2 regions of the Wukongibacter baidiensis genome follow, and region 1 is predicted to be linked to the other one. Evidence: a T-box and tRNA genes for the amino acid it is inferred to sense, from the RefSeq annotation. Region 1 holds a T-box; the other holds one or more tRNA genes.
What was found. The T-box of region 1 lies ahead of argS (arginine--tRNA ligase). A T-box ahead of a tRNA ligase gene usually reads a tRNA of that ligase, here a tRNA-Arg.

Region 1 (16,043 bases):
GATAACGCTTGCCCCCTACGTATTACCGCGGCTGCTGGCACGTAGTTAGCCGGGGCTTCCTCCTAAGGTACCGTCATTATTCTTCCCTTAGGACAGAGTTTTACGACCCGAAAGCCTTCTTCACTCACGCGGCGTTGCTGCATCAGGCTTTCGCCCATTGTGCAATATTCCCCACTGCTGCCTCCCGTAGGAGTCTGGACCGTGTCTCAGTTCCAGTGTGGCCGATCACCCTCTCAGGTCGGCTACTGATCGTCGCCTTGGTAGGCCTTTACCCCACCAACTAGCTAATCAGACGCGGGTCCATCTTGTACCACCTGAGTTTTGACTAATGCGCCATGCGACGCTATAGTTTTATGAGGTATTAATCACCGTTTCCAGTGGCTATCCCTCTGTACAAGGCAGGTTACCCACGCGTTACTCACCCGTCCGCCGCTTTCCAGTTATTCCTTCATCCGAAGAATCAGTCATAGCCTTCTCGCTCGACTTGCATGTGTTAAGCACGCCGCCAGCGTTCATCCTGAGCCAGGATCAAACTCTTAAAAAAAATCTGGCGTTTATTATATCTTTAGCTTGAATTATTTCAAACTAAGGTTTAATTCCTTACACTGTTCAGTTTTCAATGTCCAAAGTTTTTTCTGTCGTTTTAGCGACAAGATCTATTATAGCAAATCTCTTTTGTCTTGTCAATAACTTTTTTCGACATTTTTTTCGCCGCTGTTTTTTCAGCGACAAGATATATCTTACCACGTGATATCCATAAAGTCAAATGGAAATTATCACCTATACCTCTATTTATATTCTAAAAAAAGAATTTCTTCTTAGACCATAAATATTTTGCCCTCAAAATCTTCTTTTATACATACTTTTAATTTAAATATTAAAAATAAAAACTCAAGGGCCTCAAATGAGGCCTCCTATTTTTTATAACACATAGGAAAAGCATGTGTCTTAAATTCCAGACACATGCTTTTCCTATGAATTTCAATTTTATTCTCTATATGCGGCTATAACACTACCTAGAGCTATTGAATTTAACTTAGCCTCATGGCTATCTGCACGAGAAACTAGCACTACAGGTGCTTTGGCTCCCATGATAATTCCTGCTGATTCAGCATTTGCCATATATGTTAGTGCCTTACCAATACCATTACCGACTTCAATAGTTGGTACCAGTAGAATATCTGTGTCACCGGCTACTTCACTATCAAATTTCTTGATTTTCGCTGCTTCCTTTGATATTGCTAAGTCAAAAGCAATCGGCCCTTCAACTATTACACCTTCTCCAAACTCACCTTTATTACCTATGATCTTCAATTTATCTGCGTCTACTGTTGCTATCATTTTAGGGCTAACTTTTTCTTTAGCTGTAAGACAAGAAACCTTTACATTGTCGATTCCCATTGCTTTAGCAGCCTTAACAGAGTTTCCTAAGATCATTGCCTTTTCTTCTAATCCAGGTGATATATTCATACCTCCATCTGTTAGGAATAAAAGTTTATGGTAGCTAGGTACTTGATACACCATAACATGACTTAGCAAGCTATCCGTTCTAAGACCTATTTCCTTATCAAGAACAGCCTTTAATAATATTGAAGTATCAATTAATCCCTTCATTACGAAGTCAGCTTTTCCCGTGCTTACCAATTCTACAGAAGTTCTTGCCGCTTCAGTCAAGTCTGACCTATCTATTAATTCATACTTACTAATGTCTAAACTATTTTTGTCAGCAATTTCTTTAATTTCTTTTGTGTCACCTATTAAAACCGGTTCTATAATTCCCATCTCAGCTGCACCGCATACGGCTATTAAAACATCTTCATCCTGGGCTGCTGCTACCGCTAATTTCATTGTAGTTTGTTCCTTTGCAGTATTAATAAGTTCATTAAAATTTTTAATCATTTCATCACATCCTATTCTTTTAATTTATTCATAATCTAAATAAGTTTGTAATTACTTTATGTACAAAACAACTAGCATAGAGTAAATTTTAAGGCTGATTAATTTTTTTTAATAAGTGCTCCCCAAAAAAGAGTTTCAAATTTTTTAGCAAGTCTTCTATAAATTATTGAATCTACTGTTATTTTACAATATTATGCATTTCCATTCAATATATTTCTTGATAATTTTTTTGAATATTACTACTTTTTTAGATGTTTATAAAAGGGATAGTACAATATCACCATTTCCTCAATTTTGATCAAATTTTCTTTTAAATATAGCCACAAAAATAAGGGCTCTTAGTCCCTTATTTCTATTCTAGCTCATTGATTTTATTTTATTCATCCATGTTCTTGCTATTTCATCATCAGGGTTAATCTTTAAAGCTTTAGCCACATATTCTTCTGCTAATTCTATTTCTTCCATCTGAAGATACGCAATCCCTAAGTTACATAGAATTTCTGCATCATTTTCTTTCATACTTAATGCTTTTTTAAAGAATTTTATTGCTTCGTCGAATCTCCCTAAAGAGATGTTGCACAATCCTATTTCATTGAGAATTTCAGTTTGACTAGGCTTCATTCTGTATGCCTTTTCAAAGTGCTTTAAGGCCTCTTCAAAGTTCGTCAGTTGTCTGTAAGAAAGTCCTACAAAGAACTGTAAATTCCACCACTCTGGGTATCTTTCTTCTAGTGGTAGGAGTTTGTCTAATGCCTCATCGGGTCTACCACTAAATACAAGGTTATATCCCTCTTCATATTGTACTTTATAGTTTATTTCTGACAGTTTATTCATTATCTCATACTCTTTATTTTCATCAACGCCCTTTTCAAGGCTTTTCTCCCAGATTATTTGAGCCTTTTTATAAAGGCCTTTGTTTGCATAGTGAAAACCTAAATGATAATAAGCTAAAGAAAAATCAGGATATAATTCTGTGATGATTTCAAAAATCTCAATTGCTTCTTCCTCAAAGTCCTTTACAGGGTTTTCAGCCAATTCAACTGCTAACTCTTCACAGCATCTAGCATAATTGTACATAGCATCTAGATCCTTATCATCTATGTATAAACAAGATTTAAAGCAAATCAGGGCATCTCTCTTATTGCCAGCTTCAATTAATCTAAACCCCTGATCAAGAACGACTTTAATAATGTTTTCATCATGATTCAATAAAAAATCTTTATAGGTTTTATTATGTATAAATCCACTATCTACACCTATGATATATACCATTCCTTGTATGACCTTTAAAAGGGAGATGTCCTTAACCTCGCTCTCACCCTTTACCTTGTCAACTACCTCATTGATAGGAATTGGCAGTGGAATGCTATCGTCCAAGACGAATCCTTTCACATCAAAAGTCTTACCATCCTTTAAGTGAATGAAAACAACATCATTCACTCTTTCCTTTAAGTATTTCTCTATTCTCGAAAACATTTCTTCCTCCTCTAAATTAAAAAGGGAAAACCTTAGTATGAATTATTGTTTTCCCTTGTTTTGTGTTTATAGTAACTTATGAAAAATCAAATCGTCTACATATATACTCTCTTTTTCATCATAATGGTGCATATGGACATTCCCAGTAAAACTGAATCCACATGCCAAAATCGTATTTATAGAAGACTTATTATTACTGTAGATGTAGGCCCTTGCTATTTTTATTCCTTCGTTTTTAAGGAGCTTCAGTGCGTATTCTGTTAAATCCTTTGCAATACTGTTTCCTCTAAAATTATAATCAACGGCTACAGTTAGGTTACAGGAGTGCTTTTTATTTCCTTTACCTCTCTTTGCTCTAAGAACGGCAGAAATAACATCACCATCAGCAGCTACATAGACAAATGTATCAGGATTCTTAATCCAGGCCCTTATTTCATCCATAGAAGCTATTTCTGCAAATGAAACCTCAGTCCTTTCACTGCTCAAATTCGAAAACATAGATATTACCTTTGGAACATCCTTCTCTTCAAGCTTTCTAAATCTGATACCCATGCTATCCCTCCTTAAAATATATTATAAATTAAGACTGATTACTACTTATACATATCCCTCATAAACATTCTCTTTCTCCTTGTTGAGGTACTAAGTATCTTAAATAACTGTCCTCTGTAAATCATAGCATACGCTAAAATCAATTGATATATTATTGATCTTATTATACTTGATAGAACAAAACTTGAGCCAAAGCCTATTAAGAATATTATTTGGCTTGTGCTAATATGTATAATGTAGGCAACTGCAAATATAAGTCCATTTGGAATAAACCACTCAAGGAAATTCTCCTTAGTAAAATCAAAGGTGTAGGTTATTAAATCTAGCCTTTCATAGTGTTTTTGATAGATAACCTCTGGAATAGTGTTTAGCATTACAAAGGCTGCTATTACAATAGCAATCTGAATATACACACCTATCATCCCCATAGATGATATCAAAGGATCTAGAAATAGACTCTTACCCCATCTCACTAGATAAAAGAATATGAATATACTATAGGTTTTCCATAGGTAAACTGTAAAACCACTTTTAAAGTCTTCCATAGTAAATCTTCCGTAATTAATAATGTTCTCAATCAAATAGAGGTAGTTAGACACAATAGCACTTTGGAATATTGAAATTATTATACCTCCTAATATTCCTGCATAGGAAACTACTATTCCCATAATAGGCATTATGAACAAATATGCAATACCCACTAAGAATATTTTCCAGTTCTTAGCAGCTAATTTGAAGCTTTTCGTTATTATATTTTTGTTGGTTAGAACTATATCCTGAATAAGATTCAAGCCAATTCTCCTCTCTTTTATTTATATGTACACACCTTTACGACTTTATTAAGCGTATATCTATTATACTCCATGGTAGCTTCATATTTCAATTTTCATATATCTTGATCTACCAAAATCCTTGTTTTCAACTTCGTAATTAAACAAAATAGTTGTTTCTTCCTGTAAAGATTTTTGTGTAGGATCTATTATTAATTGTAATATATCATATTTAAAGGTTTCAAAATGAGTTTTATTTATAATCCTTTTTGCAGGAATTCCTGTAAACTTTGGTAAGTACCTTTCCAGATTTTCTTCTTCCTGTAGGAATTTATGGCATCTGTTTTTAAAATCCTCTAAGATAATGGTGTCAAAAATATCAGGTAAATTTCCTCTCTTATTTCTTAAATAGTCAAACTTTAACACTTCTCTAAATTCATCTTCTCTATCGAAATTATTGTGTCTATAGAACTTTAGTAAAACCCTATATAGTTCTTCTTTCTTATGGGATACATGATGGTATCCTAAGCTTTCCCAAAATTCATATAGAGATTCGAAAAATCTTGAAGGTCTCTCAAAATTATTTGCTATTATGAATTCAACACTAAAATCAAAATGATGAGAATTATAATATTCATCTACCATCTCTTCAATAAGCTTAAGTCTTAATATTTCTCCATATGTAATATAGTCGTTGCTCATCACTTCATAAGGAGATCTATCCTTATAGATATATCCGTATTTATCACTGTTGACTCTAACGCCAGAGCCCTTAAGAAGTTTTAAAAAGCCTAATTGAATTTTATTTGGTTTTAAGCTGTAAACATCATCAAAGGAGGCTAAAAAGGTTTTGTAATCCTCATAGGGTAGTCCAGCTATCAAATCTAAATGTAAATGTATATTATTATATGATGCTAATTTCTTTATTACATATTTAATTTTTTCAAAATCCATATTTCTTCTTATTTCTTTTAATGTCTTTTCATATGTACTTTGGACTCCTACTTCAAATTGGAAAAGCCCTCTTCTTGTATTTTTTAAGTAGTCTAATATTTCATCGTCTATTAAAGAGGCTGTTATTTCAAAATGAAAATTGATTCTCCCATTATCAATCTCTTCTATATATTTCATTATTTCTAAGCAATGATGCTTGTCTGCATTAAAGGTTCTATCTACAAACTTCACCTGCTTTACATCGGCATCAACAAACTTTTTCAGATCTTTTTTAATCCTCTCAATAGAGAAATATCTAACTCCTTGAAGTGTTGAAGAAAGGCAATATTGACAATTGAATGGGCATCCCCTAGAGCTTTCATAGTATATGATTCTGTTCTCAAGCTCTGCTAAATCTCCATATGGAAATGGTATATCATCTAGATTTTTTATTAGGGGTCTTTCATTATTCTTATAAGTATCATTTCCATCTCTAAATGCTAAACCTTCTATTTCTTTTATATTACCCTTTTTATTGACTAGAAAATCAAAAAGCTTTTCTGTAGTTACTTCGCCTTCACCAAATATTATATAATCAACATAATCATGCTCTTTCAATACGTCACTAGGATTATAGCTTACTTCCGGACCTCCTAAAAGAATCTTTACGTTTTTATTTACTTTCTTGAGATCTTTGGCTATCTCTAGGGTTTGATCTACGTTCCAAATGTAACACCCGAAACATACGACATCATAATTCTTCATGTATATCTCTCTCAAGATGTAGTCGAGGCCGTTGTTAACAGTATATTCTTCTATATGTATATCTGAAAATTTATCTTTTGTATAATTTCTCAAATATCTTAATGATAAAGATGAGTGTATAAACTTTGAGTTAAGTGTTGTTAAAAGTATTTTCATTAGTTCACTTCCTTGTTGGTTATCTTCTTAATGTATTGTTTTGAAAATCATTAATAATTATAACATAAGAGAGCAAAATATATACCATAGATAACCAATATTTATATCATATTATTCACTGGTTTCTTTTAGCTATTTTCTATAACCTGAAATATGCAAACACCGAAACTCATTGAAAACGTAATTTGATAATCTATAGTCGAGTCTGTCTATGGTGTGAGTTGCAATAAAAATATTGTATATTCTCTTTGGATATTTTATGTCTACTACTACAAGAGAGTGGGCAAATTCTTCATTTGCATCAAATCTAAGCTGAATTATATCGCCTAATTGTACGTCTTTGATATCTACTTCTGCCGCAATGGGTCCTGCCCCGCTACCTTTGTTTTTAGTCAAAAACCTATGAAGATATTTTACACTGGTCCAAGCCGGGGCTCTATTGTTAATGTGTTCAAAAAACCATCCATGTTTATCATAGTTCATAGGGCATCCTCCAGCATGTAAAGCCTGTGAAGCAAAATTTGTACAGTCTCCGCCCATTTCATCAAAATTAGTATACTTAGGATTCCTGTCTAGCGCCCACTTTCTTGCATAATTTACAGCACTTTGCCTATCATAATCATATATCATATTATTTCTCCTTTACCTTTTTGTAAAGTTATATGATAAAAATCAAGAATTATCCCTTATTACTTCCATCTTTTATGAAAAAGTTATGAATTTTATATGGTAAACCTTCATAATTATGTTATGATATTGTTAAACAATTCTTTATCATGGGAGGAATGCATATGGCCATAATGTCTTCTCGTCTAATTCGCCATCAAATATGTATAGAAGAATTGAGGGAATTAGGTGCAAAGGTAATTTCTATTCAAGGTATAATGTTTTATGTAAAATTCAAAATAAAAGACACAAAGATTTCTTATATGTACCATGTAAAAACTGACAATACATACTATCTAGAGAGAATCAAACCATACTTTATGTGCATCGGTGATTATCAATCTGAAGAGGATGTAATAGACATCATAAAGATTGATCTTGAGCAATTTAAAAACGCAATGAATAGTAAGAACTTTAATGAGTTCATTGATGTTGATAAGAGTATAACAAAACTCGTTAGATATTTTGAAGATCTTTATTTATATTATAATGTTTCAAAAGATGATTTAGGTACTATAAAGGATGAGGTTGGCGTTATCATCGATAAGATAATGGAAATAAAGGGTAGAAGTGAAAGAGTTTATCATAAGAAGGATCCGGAAAGTTTTAAATAATAAAGCAGTAGCTATATAGCTACTGCTTTATTTTTATCTACATTCTTTCAGGAGCTGCTACACCTATAAGCTTAAGTCCATTCTTAATAGTCTGCTTAGAAGCATGAACTAAAGCAAGTCTAGCTTTTTGTAGTTCTTTATCTTCAACTAAAATAGAATAGTCATGGTAAAACTTATTAAATGCCTGAGCAACATCGATTATATATCTCGTAACTACTGCCGGTTCATGTTTTCTTCCAGCATCTATAATCACTTCAGGGAATTTATTTAAGATTCTAATCAGATCCATAACTTCCTTTTCAGATAGTAATTTATAATCAACATCCTTTGTACATTCTAACTCTGACTTTCTAATAAGGCTTGAAGCTCTAGCATGGGTATATTGAACATATGGTCCTGACTCACCATCAAAGTTTAATGTCCTATCCCAAGAAAAAGTGTAATCTTTAATCCTGTTGTTTGATAATTCTTGGAATACAACAGCACCAATACCCACTTCCTTAGCAACCCTTTCTTTATCTTCTAGGTTAGGATTTTTGCTAGCAATAATCTCTTTAGTTCTTTCAACTGCCTTATTAAGTACATCTTCTAGGAATACTACTCTACCTTTTCTTGTAGACATAGTACCTTCTTCTAAGCTAATCATTCCAAATGGAACATGGATACAATCCTTTGCCCATTCGTGTCCCATTAACTCTATGATTTTTATCCATTGTTTAAAATGAAGGTTTTGCTGAGAACCAACTACATAGATGTTTTTATGGAAATCGTAATGATTCTTTCTATATATAGCAGCCGCTATATCCCTTGTGATATATAGAGTTGAACCATCCTTCTTTGTAATAAGTGCCGGAGGCATATTGTATGGTTCTAAATCAACAATCTCCGCACCCTGGGATTTTTGAAGAATGTCTTTTGATCTCATTTCTTCTAATACAGCAGGCATTTTATCTGAATAGAAACTCTCACCTGCATAGGAATCGAACTTGATTCCAAGCATATCGTAAACTCTATTAAATTCTAATAAACTTACATCTCTAATCCATTTCCAAAGCTCTGTAGCCTCTTCATCACTATCTTCTAATTTCTTAAACCACATTCTTGCTTCATCTTCAAGCTCTGGTTTATTTTCAGCTTCTTCATGGAATTTGATATAAAGCTTTAGAAGCTCAGGTATAGGATTTGACTTAATAACTTCCCTATCTCCCCAAGCATTGATAGCAACTATTAGTTTACCAAATTGAGTTCCATAGTCACCAAGATGGTTGATAGCTATTGTGTTATAACCTAAAAATTTAAATATGTTATTTATTGCACTTCCGATAACTGTAGTTCTAATATGTCCTATGTGGAAAGGCTTCGCTATATTTGGAGAAGAGAACTCTACAATTACATTCTTGTTTTGACCTAAATCAGAGGAACCAAACATTTCTCCTTTTTCAATAATTTCTTCGATAACAGTCTTAGCAAAAGTCATTTTGTCTATTGTAAAATTTACATATGCCCCCGCCGTATCAATCTTTTCAAATAGATTATTGTCTCCAATTGCTTCTACAACGTCCTGAGCTATTAGATTTGGAGCCTTTCTAAATACCTTTGCAAGCTTAAAACATGGAAATGCAAAGTCTCCCATATCAGAGTTAGGTGGTATCTCAATCATACTTTGTATTTCTTCAAGGTTTAACTCAGAAATTTTTTCATTTAAAATATCTGCAATTTCTTTCTTAAAATCTATCATTTTACTACCTCCTTTTAATCTTACACATTTATATAGAGATTCAAGTAAAACTATTAATTTATACATATCCAAAACGCCTAGAAACATCGAGTATTTGGATATTTATAAATTAAGTTTTGCTATGTGAACTCTATACAATAAAAAAAACTCGTCTCTTAATAAACTTAAGAGACGAGTTTAATACCCGCGTTACCACTCTTTTTGGTACTGTTATGTACCCTCTTTTCTTCCTGTTAATGGAGGAAATCCATTTAGCCTAGTTAATGGTTCAGCTAAAATCTCAAAGGTGCGCTTCAGCTCAAACTATATATCGGGCTTCCACCGTCCCCGACTCTCTCTAATATAAATAAAAGCTTACTCTCCTTTTCGTAGATCCTTAACAATATCTCATTTTGAACTATAATTTAACATATTTCTAATACTAAATCAAGTACTTTTTCATTTTTTAATCAGAATAATTATAAGGTAAGTTTTAAATTTTTATGAATACACTTGGTTAACCTTTTATTTCCTTAGTTTATCTGTTAAAATTATTATACCCATATTATCTACAGAAAATTTTGAAATGGAGGTACTTATAAAGATTTATGACTAGAAATAGAAAAATATATTTAACCTATATTATTACTGCTATCAATGTATTACTCTGTATCGTCATGTTTTTAATAGATAAATCCTTTAGTTTTAACGTAGAAACACTTTTAAAATTTGGTGCCAAATATAATCCATTAATCGCTACAGGTGAGTATTATAGACTGCTTACTTCTATGTTTTTACATTCAGATCTCACCCACCTTCTGTTTAATATGTATGCGCTAAATATATTTGGTAAGAATATTGAGCGTATATATGGAAAAGCGAAGTTTATTATTATCTATATAGTGGCTGGGCTATTTGGAGGATTGGGCAGCTTTATTTTCAGCGACTCTGTCTCAGTGGGTGCTTCCGGAGCAATCTTTGGTTTATTGGGTGCATACTTTTACCTCTATTTAAGCCATCCTGATGTATTTAAAGGTGGTTATCTTAAAAATTTACTTACTATATTAGGAGTAAACTTGCTATTTGGAATACTAGTTCCAAATATCGATAACTGGGCTCATATATGCGGTCTGATAGGTGGTTTTATAGTCAGTTGGTCCGTTGGTTTTAGAGGCGAAGGTATATTTTCCTCAAAAAAGGTACTGGCTCAATTATTAACTATTATACTGCTATTTACTTCTTTATTTGCGGGTATCCAACTTAATCAAAATAGCTGGAAATACAATCTCTTTCAAGGTGAAAAATACTTGGATCAAAGCAAACTTGATGAAGCTGAACAGGAATTTATCACTGGTATTTCCAGAAAAGATGATGTAGAACTTTTTTATTATAACCTAGGACGTATTAGCTTGATAAGGGGTGATCTGGACAAAGCTAAAGATTATTTTGAAAGAGCTGTGGAGATAAATCCTGAATTTATTGAAGCTATCGGGATTTTAAACGAAATAAACAAAATAAAGCAGTAGCCTTGGGCTACTGCTTTATTTTGCTTGTTTTCTATTTATCCGGGAACAATCCTTCTAAGAAATACATCGGCTCAGAAGTCTTCACTCCATTATATTTCTCTAAAGGTTTTCCTTCTACAAATATTTGTGCAGTCTCATTGCCAGGGATTGCTACAATTGAATTGATTATACTACCTACAGTTAACATTGCATCATTACCTGACATTTTCTTTTCTATAAATTCCTTTGATAGATTTACTATAACATTCTTATCTTTTCTTTCAACAGATAGAATCTTAGTTCCTTCTGGAACCGGACTTATAATATCACCCTGTGGTTCAAAGCTTATTAATTGCTCTACTATAAACTGCTCCATCGATTTATCCTTAAGTTTCTCATCATTAATATTTATAGAAAATATTTCATCGTATAGGAATGGCTTATCTTTATATCTTAAATATAGGATATACTCTACTTCCTTTGAAGCTTCCTCTTGCTTTTTAGAATCGTCGCCTTTCTCAGTCTGCTCTTCACCTGTCTGAGCCGCTTGCTCAAGATCCACTTCATCGGTTACCTCTTTCTTTTTACACCCTGTAGCCATAGTAAATACTAATGTAACTAAAAGTAAATATGCTATTATTTTTTTCATTTGTTTTACCCCCTCAGAAAGATTAAAAATTTTTATCCTAGACAGCAGCTTTATAATTTATTACATTTTAAAGTTGCATGTCTTTATAGTTTTCTTCACTAAATACTTTTACATCGTTTTGCTCAAGCAATGCCACAGTTACTCCCTTACCAGCTTTAAGCTTTCCCTGGAACTTGCCATCATAGATCTTAGTACTACCGCAAGAAGGACTTCGTTCCTTTAAAATAGCCATACTTGCATTATAAAGCTTCGCAATTTTCAAGGTTTCCTTTGCACCTTTAACAAACTGGCAGGTAACATCCATCCCTTGATTATCTAATACCCTAGCTCCATTTTCTAAAACAGCATTTCCATCCTCCCCTGATATTTCACTGGGGTTCCTTGGAGTTTGTAGACCTCCAAGCTGTTCAGGACATACCATGACAAACTCTTTATCCTTTAGAAAATCGAGTAGCTCCTTATTAGCAGTATTTCCTCCATCATATCTGCAATCTAATCCAAGTAGACATGCACTAACTAGTATCATATACTTCTCCCCTCACAGTAGCAACTAACACAATACTCTAACTTTTCTTCTTATTCTATTTCAAATCTACAATTGTTACACCAGAACCACCTTCACCATATACACCTTCTCTAAAGGTTTTAACATGGGAATGTTTTCTCAAAAACTCCTTGATTCCCTTTCGGAGAGCTCCTGTACCTTTACCATGAATAATTGTAATCTGCTGTAGATTTGAAAGATATGCATCATCTAAATACTTGTCAATCTCAATTAGTGATTCCTCAATATTCTTCCCTCTTAAGTCAATTTCATTTCTAATGGTCTGGGTTTTTGATTTCATTATGGAACCTATACTAGTCTTCTTTATATCTTTTTTCGTATCTTTTAATAGTCTTAAATTTGAAATATTCACATTGATCTTCATTATCCCAACCTGAACTGATACTTCACCATTTTGATTAGGCTTAGATAAAACAGTTCCCTCTTGGTTCAGATTTAAAACCTTTACCATGTCTCCACTTTTAACACTCTTTGGAGGCTTTGAGTCGGAAAGCTCTTCAGCAAAATTCACTGGTTCATGAAGGGCATCTATGCTTCCCTTCATTTTTTTTCTAAGTTCTTCTATTTTTTTGTTTCTCTCTTTACCAACATCCTTTGATATACCTCTTAGTTCCTTGATAATTTCATCTGCTTCTCTTTTCGTTTCCTTCAATAACGTTCGTGCTTCCTCTTTAGCTTCTCTTATCTCTCTATCTTTTTGATCCTTCAGCTTTTGATATTTCTTTTCATAATCATTCTTTAGTTTCTGAACCTCTAATCTCAATCTAATAGCTTCGTCTCTTTCCATCTCGGCAGTTTTTCTATTAGACTCGATTGAGGAAATTATCTCCTCAAATTCAATATCTTCATTGGTGATAAATTCCTTAGATTTATTTATAATCTCTTCACTCAATCCAAGTCTTCTAGATATTTCTAGGGCATTGGACTTACCAGGTACACCAATGAGTAACCTATAGGTAGGGCTTAATGTCTCAACGTCAAACTCAACCGACGCGTTTTCAACCCCTTCATTTGCTAAGGCAAACTGTTTCAATTCACTATAATGGGTCGTTGCTATAGTCTTTACCCCTCTATCATACAGATGAGTCAAAATAGCCATAGCTAGGGCAGCCCCTTCAGTAGGGTCTGTCCCTGATCCCAATTCATCAAGAATAACTAAATCTCGATCTGAAGCATCCTTTAATATCTCTACAATATTTGTCATGTGGGAAGAGAATGTGCTTAGGCTCTGCTCAATACTCTGCTCGTCGCCTATATCTGCATAGACTTGATTAAAGATTGAAATTTCTGTCCCATAATCAGCAGGTATATGCAAACCAGACTGAGTCATCAACACCATAAGACCTACAGTTTTCAAAGTAACTGTTTTACCACCTGTATTTGGTCCCGTGATAAGTAAGGTGTTAAATTTGTCTCCCAACCATATATTAGTTGGAACAACTTCCTTTACATCAATTAATGGATGTCTTCCATTTTTTATCCTAACGTAACCATTGTCGTTAAGTCTTGGCTCCATGGCCTTCATATCAATGGAAAGCTTAGCTTTAGCGAAAATAAAATCAAGCTTTGCAAGTATATCTTGGTTAATTTTAATATTTTCAGCTACTTCTCCAACTTGGGCAGAAATTTCCCTAAGAATCCTTTCAATTTCAGCCTTTTCCTTTAGCTTGAGTTCCTTTAGCTCATTGTTCATTTCTACTATAGCCATAGGTTCTATAAAGAGTGTAGCTCCACTTGATGACTGATCATGTACAAGTCCAGGAACATCTCTCTTGTTCTCTGCCTTTACAGGAACAACAAATCTATCTTGTCTTATGGTAATAATGGCATCCTGTAGAAATTTTTGTGTTCTGGAAGAATTTATTATTGAGTTCAATTTATTTCTAATAGAAGAATTTTTATTTTCAATTTGTCTTCTAATGCTCTTAAGGGTATGACTAGCATTGTCGGATATTTCATCGGCGCTAATAATAGCCTCCTCAATTCGCTCCTCAATATTTTTATATGTACTAATGTTAGATATTAGGCTTTGAAGTGGAGTAAATTCTTCTGAATCTGAAGCCTTTATAAAGTTTTTCAGAATCCTTGCAGTTCGTAGTGTATCCCCTACTTCTAAAAGCTGGCCTGGATATAGATATGATCCAATTTCAGCAACCTTTAGATATCTTCCTAGGTCATAGATAGGACCAAATGGTATCCTACCTTTTTGGATTAATATACTCACTGCTTCTGAGGTCTCTGATAATCTATCTTTTACCTCGTCCACATTATTTATTGGCTTTAACTCATCTATAAGATCTTTGCCAAGCCACGAAGTAGCTAAGTTTTTCAATTTTTCCTTTATCTTTGTATATTCTAGAACCCTAATGCTGCGTTCATTCATTTCCATTCTCCTTATACCTATAATCTATTACATGACGCCTCTTGAAAAATGTCCTTTGGTATAGTCTCCATTATCCTTATACCTACTAATAATTTCAAAAGCATCCTTCGAGAGACCCTTTTCACCTTTTAAAATTCTATCCAGAGTTTTACAATAAGCCTTTACTATACTTATTATTTCACTTTTATCTTCATTTGTAAACTGTAATCTCATATTTTTGACATTTTTTGGTACAATTTTCTCCATATTTTCCAGTAAAAACAACTTTTTAGAATTAAGTATATGTGTTCTACAGCCATTATCCCTTTGAATCGGGAAAACAATACCATATCTATCTTTAAGACCATATCTCTTATTGGAGCATAGACTACAGTTCTTATTATTCCCATTATCTGAAACAGCCTTTACAGGACAATATTCCGTTATCATCATAGGGAGATGTCCATATGCAATAATCTCCAGACCATTAATTTTAGAGACGAAATCGCTTATTTGGCTGTAATTTAGTTCTGGTGATAGAGTAATATCTGAAACATTTAATTCTCTCAGTTTCTGGGCAGCTAAACTGTTAAATATGTTGAATGAAAAATCAGTATGTATCTTTATATCCTCATCCATAAACATATTTAGCTGACCATGGTTAGATACTAATAGATGTCCACTTTCAATAATCACATCTCTTTTTTCTTTTATAACCTCTAATTCTCCATCGTATGTGATTCTATTCAAGGCAGGAATTAATTGTTTCTTTGCTTTACTTCCCATACTTAAGGCCTTTTCAAGATCATAGATGTTTGAATAATATATAGTGTGTATATCTGTTGATAGCACTGCATTAAGCTGTTCCATATTATTTACATATGCAGTTAGTGAGGTGTTATCTTCCTTTTCTTTGTTTATTATGTAGTCTAGCTTCATTGGCCTAAAATCAGTTTGTGGACGATTATTCATGTTGCTTCTCAGTTTATTTAAGCTTTCTATTGCCTCACGTCTAATATTATTCACTTCACTAATGGGTACTGTCACATTTGCATCAATATCGATTTCAATTTCTTCAAGTTTGTAGGCTGTATTCCCAAGCTTCTTTAATTGCTTTTCAAGCCTTTCTGCACTAAGGGGTTTATTAATCGCCTTTTCAACCTTAACGGTTCCTTTTTTAGTTATGTAGTTGTCGTTATCCCAAATATACAGCTCTAATTCGTCATCCAACTTACATTTTACAGCTCCAGAGATAGGGATTTTTTTCCCCTCAGATTTATAAGTTTCAGAAGCTTTACTGAGTAGTTCTACATCGGCTGTTTTGAAAACTTTGTCACCTTTAATTGCTTCTCCATTAAACTCTATCTCAATAGTATCCCTTTCAAAGGATTCTTCCACAAGTTTATTATTTCTA
Region 2 (16,043 bases), 2.8 Mb from region 1:
GCCCATTTCGATTTGTTCCTATATAGTCTATCTATTTTTTCGTGTGCCTTCACATAGGAATCAAAGTCCTTTAGGACAAAGTATTCATCATTATGTTTAAGAAGTGAATCATATATGATTAAAAATTCTTCATACCTTACGGGAAAAAATTCATTTAACAACTGATCAAGTACTGTCTTAAGCCTTATATCTTTATTATATAAATCTATGGAATTATATGTTCCACTACTATATAATTCAAATATTTCTCTTTCTTTTAGGCCAAAGATTACTATATTTTCATCACCAACAGCATTTTTTATTTCAACATTGGCACCGTCAAGGGTTGCTACAGTAACTGCTCCATTCATCATAAATTTCATATTACCAGTCCCTGACGCCTCTTTTGTTGTAGTTGATAATTGCTCACTTACGTTTGCTGCTGGTATTATATATTCCGCCAAAGCTACTCCATAGTTTTCCATGAATACAACCTTCAATTTATCTTTGATTCTCTTATCATTATTTACTTTGTCAGCTAAACTATTAATTAGTTTTATTGTCTGTTTGGCTATATAGTATCCAGGTGCAGCCTTTCCTGCAAATATAAATGTCCTTGGAACTATATCGAGATCTGGATTTTCAATAAGTTTATTATATAAATACATAATATGTAAAACATTTAATTTTTGTCTTTTATATTCATGGATTCGTTTTGCTTGAATACTAAATATTGAATTAGGGTCTACATTTATCATACTTTTTTCCCTAATCATATTTGTAAGCTTATACTTATTATTTTGTTTTATTTTATATATGTCCTCTCTAAATGAAACATCCTCTCTAAGCTTCAGTAATCGTCTTAATCTTGTTGGGTTTTTTATCCATGTTTCTCCAATAGATTCGCTAATTAGATTCGCCAATTCAGGATTACATTTTAGAAGCCATCTTCTATGGGTAATTCCATTGGTCTTATTATTAAACTTCTTTGGATATATACTATAAAAGTCTCTAAACTCTTGTTTTTTTAATATCTCAGTGTGTAGTTTCGCTACCCCATTTACACTATGGCTTCCTACTATTGCTAAGTGAGCCATCTTTATTTGTCCATTTGCAATGATTGCCATCCGCTCTATACTTTTAAGCTCCCCAGTATATTTTGTATCCCATAATCCTTTACAAAATCTTTCATTTATTTCATTTATTATCATAAATATACGTGGAAGTAGGGCTTTAAACATATCTATATTCCATTTTTCTGATGCTTCTGCCATAATAGTGTGGTTTGTATAGGATATTGTACCAGTAGTTATCCTCCATGCCTTATCCCATCCAAGGCATTCTTCATCCATCAATATTCTCATCAGTTCCGGTATTGCAAGTGCAGGATGGGTATCATTAATATGAATTGCAACATATTCATCCAAGTCTTCTATTGATTTCCCAAGCTTTTTAAATGTTCTAATTATACTTTGTATTCCGGCAGAAACTAGAAAATACTCTTGCTTAAGTCTTAATATCCTACCTTCATCAAAGGAATCATTGGGATATAAAACTTGAGAAATAGATTCAATGGAGTGTTTTTTTTCAAATGCCTTTAAGTACTCTCCTCTGCTAAATGTGCTGTAATCAAATTCTTGCTTTTGAAGCTCTGCACTCCATAATCTTAAGGTATTTACAGTATTATTTTTATATCCAACTATAGGTGTATCATATGGAACTGCAAGTATCGACTCATAGTTTTCATGGATAAATTTTAGGCTGTCATTTTCCTTTAATACCCTTATTTCTCCACCAAATTTTACTTCTACAGCTTTACTACTTCTCCTAATTTCCCACAAAATCTCATTTTGGAGCCACTTATCTGGAAATTCTACCTGATATCCATCGATTATTTTCTGTTCAAAAAGACCGTATTTATACCTTATTCCACATCCATGCCCGGGTATATCGATAGAAGCCATTGAATCTAGAAAGCAAGCTGCTAGTCTTCCCAGTCCTCCATTTCCCAGACCTGGATCCTTTTCGACTTCTTCAATTTTACCTAGGTCTATGCCTAGCTCTCTCAGTCCCTCTTCACAAATTTCCTTTATTCCTAGGTTTATGAGATTGCTTATGAGCAGTTTACCTATTAGGAATTCCATAGAAAAATAGTAAACTTGTTTTTCCTTGTCCTTTACATATTTTTTATTTGTTTCCACCCAGTTTTCGTATATATAGTCTCTTATTAAACTAGCTAAGGCATAATACTTATCCCAGTCAGAAGCTTCTTCAATCCTATTTGCCCTTTCAGATTCTAACTTCTTTATAAAATCCGTTTTAAACTTCTCCTTGGTTAGCTTCATAAAATCAACCCCCTTCTTAGTAAAGCATCATGAGTCTAATTTCTCATATAACACTTTATAAATCTCAGCTGATTTTCTCCAACTGTAATCACCCTTCATAGCATTAGATACTATTCCATTCCATCGCTCTTTATCTTTATAAAAACTAAGTGCCCTTTTGATTGTATATAGCATTTCATGGGCATTATAATTAGCGAAGCTAAATCCATTGCCCTCACCTGTATATTTATTATAGGATGTAACGGTATCCTTTAAGCCTCCAGTTTCCCTTACAATGGGAATGGCTCCATATCTAAGGGCAATTAGTTGACTTAGTCCACAAGGTTCAAATTTAGAAGGCATAACAAACATGTCAGATGCTGCGTAAATTTTATGGGCTAGGGATTCGTCAAATAGAATTTGAGTTGAAACTTTTCCTGGATATCTATCTTGATATTCCTTTAGTTTAGATTCAAAATAGGGTTCTCCAGTCCCTAGAACGACCATTTGTATATCTTCCTCAAGCAATTCATCTAGTATATGTAATACTAAGTCTAGTCCCTTCATGTGGGCCAACCTAGTAACCATTCCTATTAAGGGGACATCTTTTCGCTCAGGAAGATTTAAAATCCTTTGAAGCCCAACTTTATTTTCTAATTTTTTTTGCAAAGAATCGCTATTGTACTCTAGAAAAATGTGTTTATCCTTGTCAGGATTATATAAATCATAATCTATCCCATTTACAATTCCATACAAATCACTTTTTCTGGTTCTTATGAGTCCATCGAGATTTTCCCCAAAATATTTATATTGTATTTCATCTGCGTAGGTCTGGCTAACGGTAGTAACTATATCGGAGTATTTTATTCCACCTTTTAGAAAGCTAATCCCACCAAAGAATTCAAGAGCATCTGAATGAAAATATTCCATATCAAGGTCTAATAACTCTCCTAATATTTCTCTTGGGAATACTCCTTGATATTTTAAATTATGTATAGTAAAGATAGTTTTTATCTTAGAATACTGAGACTTATTTCTATATTGTCCCTTCAACAACGGACTTATCATTCCCGTATGCCAATCATTACAATGTATAATATCTGGTTTAAAGTCTAGATTGGCTATCATCTCTAGGACAGCTCGACAAAAGAAAGAATATCTTTCTCCATCATCATAATGTGCATTATATCCACAATCTCTTTTGAAATAATACTCGTTATCTATGAAATAAAATGGTATCCCATCATATTCTAGATATTCTATACCGCAGTACTGATTTCTCCAGCCAATCTTAACTTCAAAGCTTTTTAAAAAGGTCATTTTTTTCCTAAATCTCTCCGGAATTTGTGAATATTTAGGAAGCACTACCCTAACATCTGTTCCTAAGTGCCTTAGTTCCTTTGGTAAAGAAAATGCTACATCCGCAAGTCCCCCACTCTTTATAAATGGAACTGTTTCAAAGGTAGCATATAGTATTTTTCGCATTTTTATCCCTCCAAGGTTCTATAATTTCATATTTTTCTTTACTACAAAGGGGCTCTTTTTATCTCCACTAAGAACCTTACCCTTGGTTATGTGAACATATTTATCGAGTATTACATCCTTTAGATAGGCGCCTGATTCAATAGTACTTTTACGCATAATTATACTGTCTTTAATAACAGCACCCTTCTCAACTTTTACGCCCCTCCCAATAACACTATTTTCAACGATACCTTCGATAATGCATCCATTTGCTACAAGGGAGTTTGTAACCCTTGCTCCATGTGCATACTTTGTTGGAGGTTCATTTTTAACCTTTGTATAAATTAAACCATTCTCATGAAATAGTTCTCTTGAAACCTCTATATCTAGCAATTCCATATTGGTTTTGTAGTAGTTCTGTATAGAATTAACACAGGACAAATATCCATCGAAGGGATAGGCATTTACATTTAATTTACTGATACTTTGAAGTATTGCTTGCTTTAAATATTGACTACTCCCAGTGGCTATGCTATCGTTAATTATCTCTAATAGCAATTCCTTCTTCATGATATATGTTTCCATAGACATATTGTAGAATCTTGTGCTTCCAGTATTCCTTCCTAGGTTTAAAACCCTATCATTTTCATCTAAGTTTAGGGTATCGCAATTTAAAAACTTTTGATAATTATTTTCCATCTTCTTATACATAATCGTAATGTCTGCTCCAGTTTCCTTGTGATACTTAAAAACATCAGCATAATTGACATTGCATACCATATAACTCCTTGCTAAGAGAACATAATCCTGTTTACTATGCTCTATGTAGTCCATATGATTCTTAAAGTTTTCTATATCACCATTACGAAAGCTTAAATTGTGCAAATTTATTACTGGATTGAGTACAAATAATCCATCTATTTTTCTATCTAAATCCCAGTCCTTACCTGTTTCTATATGATCCATCAAAGAACGGCTTTTCCCCTGTGTAAATATTGCTACATTGTGTATACCTGCATTAACCATATTAGACAAGGTAAAGTCTATGACTCTATTTCTTCCCGCAATAGGTATTGTAGCAATCGGTCTATTGTAGGTAAGTTCCTTTATTGCCTCTTCACTCTCACTAAGATTAATTATTCCCATAAGATCCTTCATATTTTATCCCCCTTTGTGATTTTAACGGTTTCTTTCTTCATTCATTTATCACAACTATTTCTTCTTCATTCCCACTTAATATTTCACTTTCCTGTTCTACTACTACCTCACTCATAACTATGGCCTTATTTACTAATACATTGTCTTCGATCCTCGCATTAGGCATGACTATAGAGTCAATTACCTTCGAATTCTTCCCCACATAAACTCCGGGAAATAATACAGAATTTTCAACTTCACCGTGTACAATACATCCCTCATTTAGTAGGGAGGATTTAACACTACCAGTATTACTGATATAATGTGGTGGACTATTTGGATCATTTGAATATATCTTCCAATTACGGTCATATAGGTTTAGCTCATTACTTTCCTTTAATAGGTCCATATTAGCTTCCCACAGACTTTCAACGGTTCCTACATCCTTCCAATAGCCGTCAAATACATATGCATATATATTTAATCCGTTATCCACCATCTTTGGAATGATATTTTTTCCAAAGTCATTGCTAGAATTCTCATCCTCTTCATCCTCAATTAGATATTGTTTAAGCGCCTTCCAATTAAATATGTAGACCCCCATTGAAGCCAGATTACTCTTTGGATTTTCAGGCTTTTCATCAAATTCATATATTCTTTCATCTTCATCTATATTCATTATTCCAAACCTATGGGCCTCATCAAAGGGAACTTCTATGACTGCAATTGTAGCATCGGCTGATTTTTCTTTATGGCGTTCAAGTAATAAGGAGTAATCCATTTTATAAATGTGGTCACCGGACAAGATCAAAACATACTCGGCATCATACTTATCTATAAAATCCATATTTTCATATATTGCATTTGCAGTACCCTTATACCATCTACCACCCTTTGGTCCAACGTAGGGTTGTAAAATTGTAACTCCTCCATCCTTTCTATCCAAATCCCATGCACTCCCGATTCCTATATGAGAGTTTAATACTTGCGGTTGATACTGAGTTAAAACTCCCACAGTATCAATATCTGAATTTGAGCAATTACTTAAGGTAAAATCTATTATTCTGTATTTTCCTCCAAAAGGTACAGCGGGTTTTGCTAATTTTCTAGTTAATTTTTTTAACCTTGATCCTTGCCCTCCTGCTAATAGCATAGCAACGATCTCTTTTTTGTGATTTCTCATAGGTTGATCCCCCTTTAGATGTTTGTTTATAGTTTTTTGAATAAAATAATCTAACCCCATAAGGATTAGATATTACTTTTCCTCTTTTTGATAAATAATACTCCTAGTGGCGGAATTTGAATGTCAATAGAATAAGGCCTACCATGCCAATTAACTTTATCTGATTTTATAGATTCCCTATTTTTGATTCCAGCTCCGCCAAATTCTTCTAAATCACTATTGAAAACCTCTTCATATTCACCTGGATAGGGAACTCCTATTTTGTAATTATCTCGAGGCACAGGTGTAAAATTACATATACTTATTATAAAATCTTCTTTCTCTTTTCCCATTCTCATAAATGCAATTACACTTTCTTCATGATTGTTATGATCTATCCACGAAAAACCACTATGGTCATTGTCAAGTTGATATAGTGATTTTTCTTCCCTATAAAATCTATTCAATTCTTTAATGAAATTTTGCATCTTCTTATGCATATCAAAGTCTAACATCATCCATTCCAAACTTTTTTTGTAATCCCATTCTATGAACTGCCCAAATTCACCGCCCATGAATAAAAGCTTTTTACCAGGATGTGCAATCATATATGAATAGAAAGTTCTCAAATTAGCAAATTTCTCCCAATAATTTCCTGGCATTTTATCTATTAGGGATTTTTTCCCATGGACTACCTCATCGTGAGATAGTGGTAATATATAGTTTTCTGAAAATGCATATGTAAATGAAAATGTTATTAAATCATGGTGCCACTTCCTGTAAATATGGTCCATTTCCATATACCTTAACATGTCATTCATCCATCCCATATTCCACTTAAAATTGAACCCTAGGCCATCTAGATAAGTAGGAGTGGTTACAAGAGGCCATGCAGTTGCTTCTTCTGCTATCATAAGTACATTAGGGAAATTACTAAATACTACTTCATTCAATTTTTTTAAAAATTCTATTGCTTCAATATTCTCTCTTCCTCCAAACTTGTTTGGCTGCCAATAGTTATCCTTTCTTCCATAGTCTAAATAGAGCATATAGGATACTGCGTCTACTCTTAATCCATCTATATGACAGATATCAAGCCAAAATATAGCATTAGATATTAAAAAGCTCACTACCTCATTCTTTCCATAATCAAATACTGCCGTCCCCCATTCATGATTTTCTGCCATTTCTGGAGAATCGTATTCATAAAGGGGAGCTCCATCAAATTTATATAGTCCATGGCTATCCTTACAAAAGTGACCTGGCACCCAATCTAAAATTACACCTATTTGATTTTGATGGCATCTATCTACAAAATGCATAAAATCATGTGGAGTACCATATCTACTTGTAACAGAGTAGTATCCCGTTGTTTGATAGCCCCATGATCCATCAAAGGGATGTTCGGTAATGGGTAATATCTCTATATGGGTATATCCCATTTCAACAATATATCCGATAACTTCATCTGCAATTTCCCTATAATTGTAGAAGTCTCCATTCTCTTTCCTTTTCCAGGACCCCAAATGTAATTCATATATATTAATTGGTCCTTCGTATATAGATTTCTTTTCTTGCATCCATTCATCATCGTTCCACTTATATTCATCTAGTGAAAACACTCTAGAAGCAGTATTCGGTCTAACTTCTGAATAATATGCGTATGGGTCCGCTTTTAAAAGGATATCGCCATCTTCAGTATGAATCTCATATTTATATAGCTCCTCCTTTGCTAAATCAGAAATGAATATATTCCATATTCCCGAATCACTTACTTTTTTCATAGGATAGTCTATACCAATCCAACTATTAAAATCACCGACAATATTTACTTGCTTTGCATTAGGTGCCCATAAGGTAAAGCTCACACCCTTTAAACCCTTATGCTCTATTAAGTGTGCACCTAAAAAATTATAGCTTTTACAGTGGTTTCCTTGATGAAATATATGTATATCAAAAGAGCTCACTGACAAATAGTCAATGATTTTTTCCTTCATGATTTAAGCGCCTCCTTTTATCTTAATGTTTTAGAATCTTAATTCATTTCTCTGTTCTCATATTTTTAAAGAATTTGCCATATATTAAGTTTCATCCTATTTCTAAAATTTTTCACTTCTCTATATATATGCAAAAAAACGAAAATATTCCAACTTTTTTTGTTGATTTTTATACAAAATTTATTTTCCTAATAAAGTCTTCCTTATCAGCCTAGAAATTTGCTCAAATATATAGAATAAGACAATTCTTACGTTATTTAAATAACATAAAAATTGTCTTTTAAGTTTTCGTTTATATTTTTTTCAAAAAATAAAAAAATCAGAAGAATTTTTTCTTCTGATTTTAATTACAAACTGGCAACGACTTACTCTCCCAGGCGGCTGCCCGCCAAGTACCATCAGCGCTGAAGAGCTTAACTTCTGTGTTCGATATGGGAACAGGTGTATCCTCTTCGCTATTGTCACCAGATTTTTCGCTTTTAAGCGAATAAATATCATTAATTTAATTTTAAGTTAGAGATAATAAAAGATTTTATTCTCTCAAAACTGAACAATGGAAAGTATGGTCAAGTCCTCGACCTATTAGTACCTATCAGCTAAAGACATTACTGCCCTTACACCTTAGGCCTATCAACCAGATAGTCTTTCTGGGGTCTTAATCCATAAATGGATGGGAAATCTTATCTTAAGGTGGGCTTCGCGCTTAGATGCCTTCAGCGCTTATCCCTTCCGTACATAGCTACTCAGCGGTGCTCCTGGCGGAACAACTGATGCACCAGAGGTACGTCCATCCCGGTCCTCTCGTACTAAGGACAGCTCCTCTCAAATTTCCTGCGCCCACAGCGGATAGGGACCGAACTGTCTCACGACGTTCTGAACCCAGCTCGCGTGCCTCTTTAATGGGCGAACAGCCCAACCCTTGGGACCTACTACAGCCCCAGGATGAGACGAGCCGACATCGAGGTGCCAAACCTCCCCGTCGATGTGGACTCTTGGGGGAGATAAGCCTGTTATCCCCGGGGTAGCTTTTATCCGTTGAGCGATGGCCCTTCCACTCGGAACCACCGGATCACTAAGCCCGACTTTCGTCCTTGCTCGACCTGTATGTCTCGCAATCAAGCTCCCTTCTGCCTTTGCACTCTTCGCGCGATTTCCAACCGCGCTGAGGGAACCTTTGGGCGCCTCCGTTACTTTTTGGGAGGCGACCGCCCCAGTCAAACTGCCCACCTGACAGTGTCCCAAGACCGGATCACGGTCTCTGGTTAGAACTTCAGTATTACAAGAGTGGTATCCCAACAACGACTCCGCACAAACTGGCGTCCATGCTTCTAAGTCTCCCACCTATCCTGTACATGCAATACCAAAATCCAGTGCCAAGCTACAGTAAAGCTCCACGGGGTCTTTCCGTCCTGCTGCGGGTAACCGGCATCTTTACCGGTACTACAATTTCACCGAGCCTACTGTTGAGACAGTGCCCAAATCGTTACGCCTTTCGTGCGGGTCGGAACTTACCCGACAAGGAATTTCGCTACCTTAGGACCGTTATAGTTACGGCCGCCGTTTACTGGGGCTTCGGTTCACAGCTTCGCATACGCTAACCACTTCCCTTAACCTTCCAGCACCGGGCAGGCGTCAGCCCCTATACATCATCTTTCGATTTAGCAGAGACCTGTGTTTTTGCTAAACAGTCGCTTGGGCCTATTCTCTGCGGCCACCTCGGGCTATTCACCCTAACGTGGCACCCCTTCTCCCTAAGTTACGGGGTCATTTTGCCGAGTTCCTTAACAGTAGTTATCTCGCTCGCCTTAGGATTCTCTCCTCACCTACCTGTGTCGGTTTACGGTACGGGCACCTTTTATCTCGGTAGAAGCTTTTCTTGTCAGTGTGGAATCAGCAAGTTCGCTACTTATTTTTCGCTCCTCATCACCTTTCAGGATTGCAAAGACGGATTTGCCTATCTCTGCTCCCTACGGGCTTGAACCCACTCAACCAACCGTGGGCTTTGCCTATCCTCCTGCGTCCCTCCATTCCTCAAACGATAAAGTGGTGGTACAGGAATCTTCACCTGTTGTCCATCGCCTACGACTTTCGTCCTCGGCTTAGGTCCCGACTTACCCTGAGCGGACGAGCCTTCCTCAGGAAACCTTAGGTTTTCGGCGGGTAGGATTCTCACCTACCTCTCGCTACTTATGCCAACATTCTCTCTTGTATAAAGTCCACTGCTCCTTACGGTACAGCTTCAGCCGATATACAATGCTCCCCTACCCCTGCCATACGGCAAGCCATAGCTTCGGTAACAGATTTGAGCCCCGGTAATTTTCGGCGCAGAGCCACTCGACTAGTGAGCTATTACGCACTCTTTAAATGAGTGGCTGCTTCTAAGCCAACATCCTAGTTGTCTAAGCAGCTCCACATCCTTTCCCACTTAATCTGTATTTAGGGACCTTAGCTGATGGTCTGGGCTGTTTCCCTCTCGACTACGAATCTTATCACCCGCAGTCTGACTCCCAGATAAAAGAATACGGCATTCGGAGTTTGATAGGCTTCGGTAGGCGGTGAAGCCCCCTAGGCCATTCAGTGCTCTACCTCCGTTTCTCTAAATCTGAGGCTAGCCCTAAAGCTATTTCGGGGAGAACCAGCTATCTCCGAGTTCGATTGGAATTTCTCCGCTATCCACAGGTCATCCGATAGCTTTTCAACGCTAAACGGTTCGGACCTCCACGAAATTTTACTTTCGCTTCATCCTGCCCATGGATAGGTCACCCGGTTTCGGGTCTACGGCATGCAACTAAATTCGCCCAGTTAAGACTCGCTTTCGCTGCGGCTCCAGACCAAAGGTCCTTAACCTTGCTGCATACCGTAACTCGTTGGCCCGTTCTACAAAAAGTACATGGTCGTTCATATAAAGAACTTCCACTGCTTGTAGACATAGGGTTTCAGGTTCTATTTCACTCCCCTCCCGGGGTTCTTTTCACCTTTCCCTCACGGTACTATCCTCTATCGGTCACCAGGTAGTATTTAGCCTTGGGAGGTGGTCCTCCCAGCTTCCCACAAGGTTTCACGTGCCTCGTGGTACTCTGGAGTAGTGCCAAGGATCTTCTTCTTTCACCTACAGGACTTTCACCTTCTGCGGTGGGCCTTTCCAGACCTCTTCGGTTAGAATACCTTCCTCTTTATGGCTCTATCCACAACCCCTAAAGCCGTAGCTCTAGGTTTGGGCTCTTCCCCTTTCGCTCGCCGCTACTGAGGGAATCGATTTTTCTTTCTCTTCCTCAGGGTACTTAGATGTTTCAGTTCCCCTGGTTGCCTCCAACTGCCTATGTATTCAGCAGAAGGTATCTAAGGTTTACTTAGATGGGTTTCCCCATTCGGAAATTCCCGGATCAAAGCTTGCTTGCAGCTACCCGAGACTTATCGCAGCTTACCACGTCCTTCGTCGGCTCCTGGTGCCAAGGCATTCACCCTATGCCCTTAATAACTTGACCATTATATTAGTCAATAAAACCTTTTTACAAAAGTTAAATTAACTCAGTGAAATTGCTTTTATAGCAATTCTGTTTCTCTCCATTGTTCAGTTTTCAAAGAACAAAATTATGTTTGAGTGCTTTAACTTAATAGCATTCAAACATTCATGGTGGAGACGAGGAGATTTGAACTCCTGACCCCCTGCTTGCAAGGCAGGTGCTCTCCCAACTGAGCTACGCCCCCATAATTTTGTTGTATATTTAAATTGAATGTCCTTAGACATTCAAAACTAAACAGTGTAAGGTTTTCTCCTTAGAAAGGAGGTGATCCAGCCGCACCTTCCGATACGGCTACCTTGTTACGACTTCACCCCAGTCATTGATTTCACCTTCGGCAGCTTCCTCTTAAAAAGTTAGATAGCTGACTTCGGGTGCCCCCAACTCCCATGGTGTGACGGGCGGTGTGTACAAGACCCGGGAACGCATTCACCGCGACATTCTGATCCGCGATTACTAGTAACTCCAACTTCATGTGGGCGAGTTGCAGCCCACAATCCGAACTGGGACTGGCTTTTTGGGATTCGCTCCAGATTACTCATTCGCTTCCCGTTGTACCAGCCATTGTAGCACGTGTGTAGCCCAGAACATAAGGGGCATGATGATTTGACGTCATCCCCACCTTCCTCCGGTTTGTCACCGGCAGTCTCTCTAGAGTGCCCAGCTTAACCTGCTGGCAACTAAAGACAAGGGTTGCGCTCGTTGCGGGACTTAACCCAACATCTCACGACACGAGCTGACGACAACCATGCACCACCTGTCTCCTCTGTCCCCGAAGGGAAAGGTACGATTAAGTACCGGTCACAGGGATGTCAAGTCCTGGTAAGGTTCTTCGCGTTGCTTCGAATTAAACCACATGCTCCGCTACTTGTGCGGGTCCCCGTCAATTCCTTTGAGTTTCAGTCTTGCGACCGTACTCCCCAGGCGGAGTGCTTAATGCGTTAACTCCGGCACCGAGGGTGTGAACCCCCGACACCTAGCACTCATCGTTTACGGCGTGGACTACCAGGGTATCTAATCCTGTTCGCTCCCCACGCTTTCGTGCCTCAGCGTCAGTTGCAGTCCAGAGAGTCGCCTTCGCCACTGGTGTTCCTCCTAATATCTACGCATTTCACCGCTACACTAGGAATTCCACTCTCCTCTCCTGCACTCAAGCCATACAGTTCCAAAGGCTTACTACGGTTGAGCCGTAGCCTTTCACCTCTGGCTTATTTGGCCGCCTACGCACCCTTTACGCCCAGTGATTCCGGATAACGCTTGCCCCCTACGTATTACCGCGGCTGCTGGCACGTAGTTAGCCGGGGCTTCCTCCTAAGGTACCGTCATTATTCTTCCCTTAGGACAGAGTTTTACGACCCGAAAGCCTTCTTCACTCACGCGGCGTTGCTGCATCAGGCTTTCGCCCATTGTGCAATATTCCCCACTGCTGCCTCCCGTAGGAGTCTGGACCGTGTCTCAGTTCCAGTGTGGCCGATCACCCTCTCAGGTCGGCTACTGATCGTCGCCTTGGTAGGCCTTTACCCCACCAACTAGCTAATCAGACGCGGGTCCATCTTGTACCACCTGAGTTTTGACTAATGCGCCATGCGACGCTATAGTTTTATGAGGTATTAATCACCGTTTCCAGTGGCTATCCCTCTGTACAAGGCAGGTTACCCACGCGTTACTCACCCGTCCGCCGCTTTCCAGTTAATCCTTCATCCGAAGAATCAGTCATAACCTTCTCGCTCGACTTGCATGTGTTAAGCACGCCGCCAGCGTTCATCCTGAGCCAGGATCAAACTCTTAAAAAAAATCTGGCGTTTATTACTTCTTTAGCTTGAATTATATCAAACTAAGGTTTAATTCCTTACACTGTTTAGTTTTCAATGTCCAAAGTTTTTTCTGTCGTTTTAGCGACAAGAACCATTATAGCAAATCTTTTTTATCTTGTCAACACTTTTTTCGACATTTTTTTCGCCGCTGTTTCCAGCGACTCCATTACCATCTTATAAATGAAACTTAAATAGTAATTTCATGGTGCCCAGAGGCGGAATCGAACCACCGACACGGGGATTTTCAGTCCCCTGCTCTACCGACTGAGCTATCTGGGCATGTTAGTTTTTTTTAAGATATTACCTTGGTGGGCTTAAGTGGACTTGAACCACCGACCTCACGCTTATCAGGCGTGCGCTCTAACCAGCTGAGCTATAAGCCCATAATAATGGTCGGGGTGGCAGGATTTGAACCCGCGACCCTCTGGTCCCAAACCAGATGCGCTACCAAACTGCGCTACACCCCGAATTAAGATATAGATTGTATTGTATGGTGGGCCTTCAGGGATTCGAACCCCGGACCTGCCGGTTATGAGCCGGACGCTCTGACCAACTGAGCTAAAGGCCCTTATTTTGGCGGAGAAGGTGGGATTCGAACCCACGGCCCCTTGCGGAGTCACTGGTTTTCAAGACCAGCTCCTTAAACCACTCGGACACCTCTCCGTAATCAATCATCAAAATAGTACTTACCTTTTATTTATCTTAACAGATAATTAAAACTGGTGACCCATCCGCGACTCGAACGCGGGACACCCTGATTAAAAGTCAGGTGCTCTACCGACTGAGCTAATGGGTCATATATGGCGTGCCCACAGGGATTCGAACCCCGGACACACGGCTTAGAAGGCCGTTGCTCTATCCAGCTGAGCTATGGGCACACATACATTGGAGCGGGTGAAGGGGATCGAACCCTCGCAACCGGCTTGGAAGGCCGGGGCTCTACCACTGAGCTACACCCGCATAGATATTAAATTGGAGCGGTAGAAGGGATTTGAACCCTCGACCCTCGCCTTGGCAAGGCGATGCTCTACCACTGAGCCACTACCGCATATTGGTGCGGGTAGAGGGACTTGAACCCCCACGTACAAGACACTAGATCCTAAGTCTAGCGCGTCTGCCAATTCCGCCATACCCGCATATTAAAGTTTTTTTCAAAATGGTGGAGGGAACTGGATTCGAACCAGTGTAGACTCAGTCAACGGATTTACAGTCCGCCCCCTTTAGCCACTCGGGCATCCCTCCATATTTGTGATGGAGCTGGTGATGGGACTCGAACCCGCAACCTGCTGATTACAAGTCAGCTGCTCTGCCAATTGAGCTACACCAGCATAAATGGCGATCCAGAAGGGACTCGAACCCTCGACCTCTAGCGTGACAGGCTAGCGTTCTAGCCAACTGAACTACTGGACCATAAAGTTGTGTTTCAAAACGCCGTAAGCGTGTTTTGCAAATTATTAATGGTGGGCGCAACAGGACTTGAACCTGTGACCCCCTGCTTGTAAGGCAGGTGCTCTCCCAGCTGAGCTATGCGCCCAAATCAGCTTCTAATAACTAGAAGCTAAAATTGGTGACCCCTAGGGGACTCGAACCCCTGTTACCGCCGTGAAAGGGCGGTGTCTTAACCGCTTGACCAAGGGGCCAAAATGGTTGCGGGGACAGGACTTGAACCTGCGACCTCCGGGTTATGAGCCCGACGAGCTACCAACTGCTCCACCCCGCGTCGATAATTATATATATTTTTTTATGGTGCCGGGGACCGGAATCGAACCGGTACGGTCTTTAAGGACCGCAGGATTTTAAGTCCTGTGCGTCTGCCAGTTCCGCCACCCCGGCACTTATTGGCTCCAGAGGTGAGATTCGAACTCACAGCCTACCGGTTAACAGCCGGTTGCTCCACCATTGAGCTACTCTGGAATGTTTCGCTGTTTTTTTCAGCGACAAGATATATATTATCATATTTGCTTCATCATGTCAACTGTTTTTTTGAAATAAATTCTTTTTCCTATTTATTTCAAACCCGTAACGGCTGACTACTTGTATTATTTTACTACCTGTTTTTCTATTTGTCAAGACGGAAAAATAATGTAATTAAAAAAAATTTAGTCTAAAAGTATAGATATAGATATATAGTTGAAGAATTTAATCTCCTAGGGTATTTAAATATAAAAAGAGGATGACTTCTCATCCTCTTTTTAATAACTATCTGAATTAGTCTTATGTCATATATGTATATAGTCTATATATTAAATCCACCGTTCTATAACCATCAATATTATTAAGCAAACTATACATATCCCGATCCATAGTATTGAATTTTTCAACCTAAGCCCTCCTCATATATATTTATATGCGGGGTTAATATGGTGATATGCATAGAACAAAGATAATAATTGGAGTGTATGTAGTAATTTATATAATTTTGAATCTATCTGTTTGTTCCTTTAACAAGGTTGCCATATTGTTTAATTCTTCTATACTTGCTCCAACTTCTTCTAGGGAACCTACTTGCTCCTGAAGAACAGCATTAATTTGCTGTGCTCCACTAACATTGCTAGATGTATTTTTAGAAATATCATTCATTGTACTTTTCATAACTGAAGTTATTCCTCTTTGCTTTTTAGATAGGTTTAAGATTCTTTCTATCT

Region 2: it encodes a tRNA-Arg, which carries the amino acid that the T-box ahead of argS (arginine--tRNA ligase) is inferred to sense. The anticodon was not compared.

What each region holds. Positions count from the first base shown of each region.
Region 1 covers NZ_CP138202.1:5,657,255-5,673,297, reverse strand. The annotation lists rRNA gene R9X47_RS25640 (16S ribosomal RNA) at 1-544, opposite strand, end outside; gene R9X47_RS25635 (bifunctional enoyl-CoA hydratase/phosphate acetyltransferase) at 988-1,899, opposite strand; gene R9X47_RS25630 (tetratricopeptide repeat protein) at 2,257-3,375, opposite strand; gene R9X47_RS25625 (GNAT family N-acetyltransferase) at 3,442-3,927, opposite strand; gene R9X47_RS25620 (hypothetical protein) at 3,969-4,718, opposite strand; gene R9X47_RS25615 (B12-binding domain-containing radical SAM protein) at 4,800-6,551, opposite strand; gene R9X47_RS25610 (amidase domain-containing protein) at 6,684-7,181, opposite strand; gene R9X47_RS25605 (hypothetical protein) at 7,343-7,831, shown strand; gene argS (arginine--tRNA ligase) at 7,869-9,566, opposite strand; T-box leader at 9,734-9,948, opposite strand; gene R9X47_RS25595 (rhomboid family intramembrane serine protease) at 10,157-11,074, shown strand; gene R9X47_RS25590 (GerMN domain-containing protein) at 11,106-11,702, opposite strand; gene R9X47_RS25585 (DUF523 domain-containing protein) at 11,770-12,228, opposite strand; gene R9X47_RS25580 (endonuclease MutS2) at 12,284-14,650, opposite strand; gene R9X47_RS25575 (DUF3656 domain-containing U32 family peptidase) at 14,678-16,043, opposite strand, start outside.
Region 2 covers NZ_CP138202.1:2,822,145-2,838,187, forward strand. The annotation lists gene R9X47_RS12745 (glycogen/starch/alpha-glucan phosphorylase) at 1-2,324, opposite strand, end outside; gene glgA (glycogen synthase GlgA) at 2,352-3,788, opposite strand; gene glgD (glucose-1-phosphate adenylyltransferase subunit GlgD) at 3,807-4,925, opposite strand; gene R9X47_RS12760 (glucose-1-phosphate adenylyltransferase) at 4,963-6,087, opposite strand; gene glgB (1,4-alpha-glucan branching protein GlgB) at 6,153-8,063, opposite strand; rRNA gene rrf (5S ribosomal RNA) at 8,416-8,532, opposite strand; rRNA gene R9X47_RS12775 (23S ribosomal RNA) at 8,626-11,548, opposite strand; tRNA gene R9X47_RS12780 (tRNA-Ala) at 11,696-11,771, opposite strand; rRNA gene R9X47_RS12785 (16S ribosomal RNA) at 11,845-13,377, opposite strand; tRNA gene R9X47_RS12790 (tRNA-Phe) at 13,602-13,677, opposite strand; tRNA gene R9X47_RS12795 (tRNA-Ile) at 13,705-13,781, opposite strand; tRNA gene R9X47_RS12800 (tRNA-Pro) at 13,789-13,865, opposite strand; tRNA gene R9X47_RS12805 (tRNA-Ile) at 13,890-13,966, opposite strand; tRNA gene R9X47_RS12810 (tRNA-Ser) at 13,973-14,061, opposite strand; tRNA gene R9X47_RS12815 (tRNA-Lys) at 14,119-14,194, opposite strand; tRNA gene R9X47_RS12820 (tRNA-Arg) at 14,200-14,276, opposite strand; tRNA gene R9X47_RS12825 (tRNA-Gly) at 14,285-14,358, opposite strand; tRNA gene R9X47_RS12830 (tRNA-Gly) at 14,372-14,446, opposite strand; tRNA gene R9X47_RS12835 (tRNA-Leu) at 14,451-14,534, opposite strand; tRNA gene R9X47_RS12840 (tRNA-Tyr) at 14,556-14,640, opposite strand; tRNA gene R9X47_RS12845 (tRNA-Thr) at 14,651-14,726, opposite strand; tRNA gene R9X47_RS12850 (tRNA-Asp) at 14,732-14,808, opposite strand; tRNA gene R9X47_RS12855 (tRNA-Val) at 14,857-14,932, opposite strand; tRNA gene R9X47_RS12860 (tRNA-Glu) at 14,964-15,038, opposite strand; tRNA gene R9X47_RS12865 (tRNA-Met) at 15,043-15,118, opposite strand; tRNA gene R9X47_RS12870 (tRNA-Leu) at 15,143-15,231, opposite strand; tRNA gene R9X47_RS12875 (tRNA-Asn) at 15,238-15,312, opposite strand; gene R9X47_RS12880 (methyl-accepting chemotaxis protein) at 15,808-16,043, opposite strand, start outside.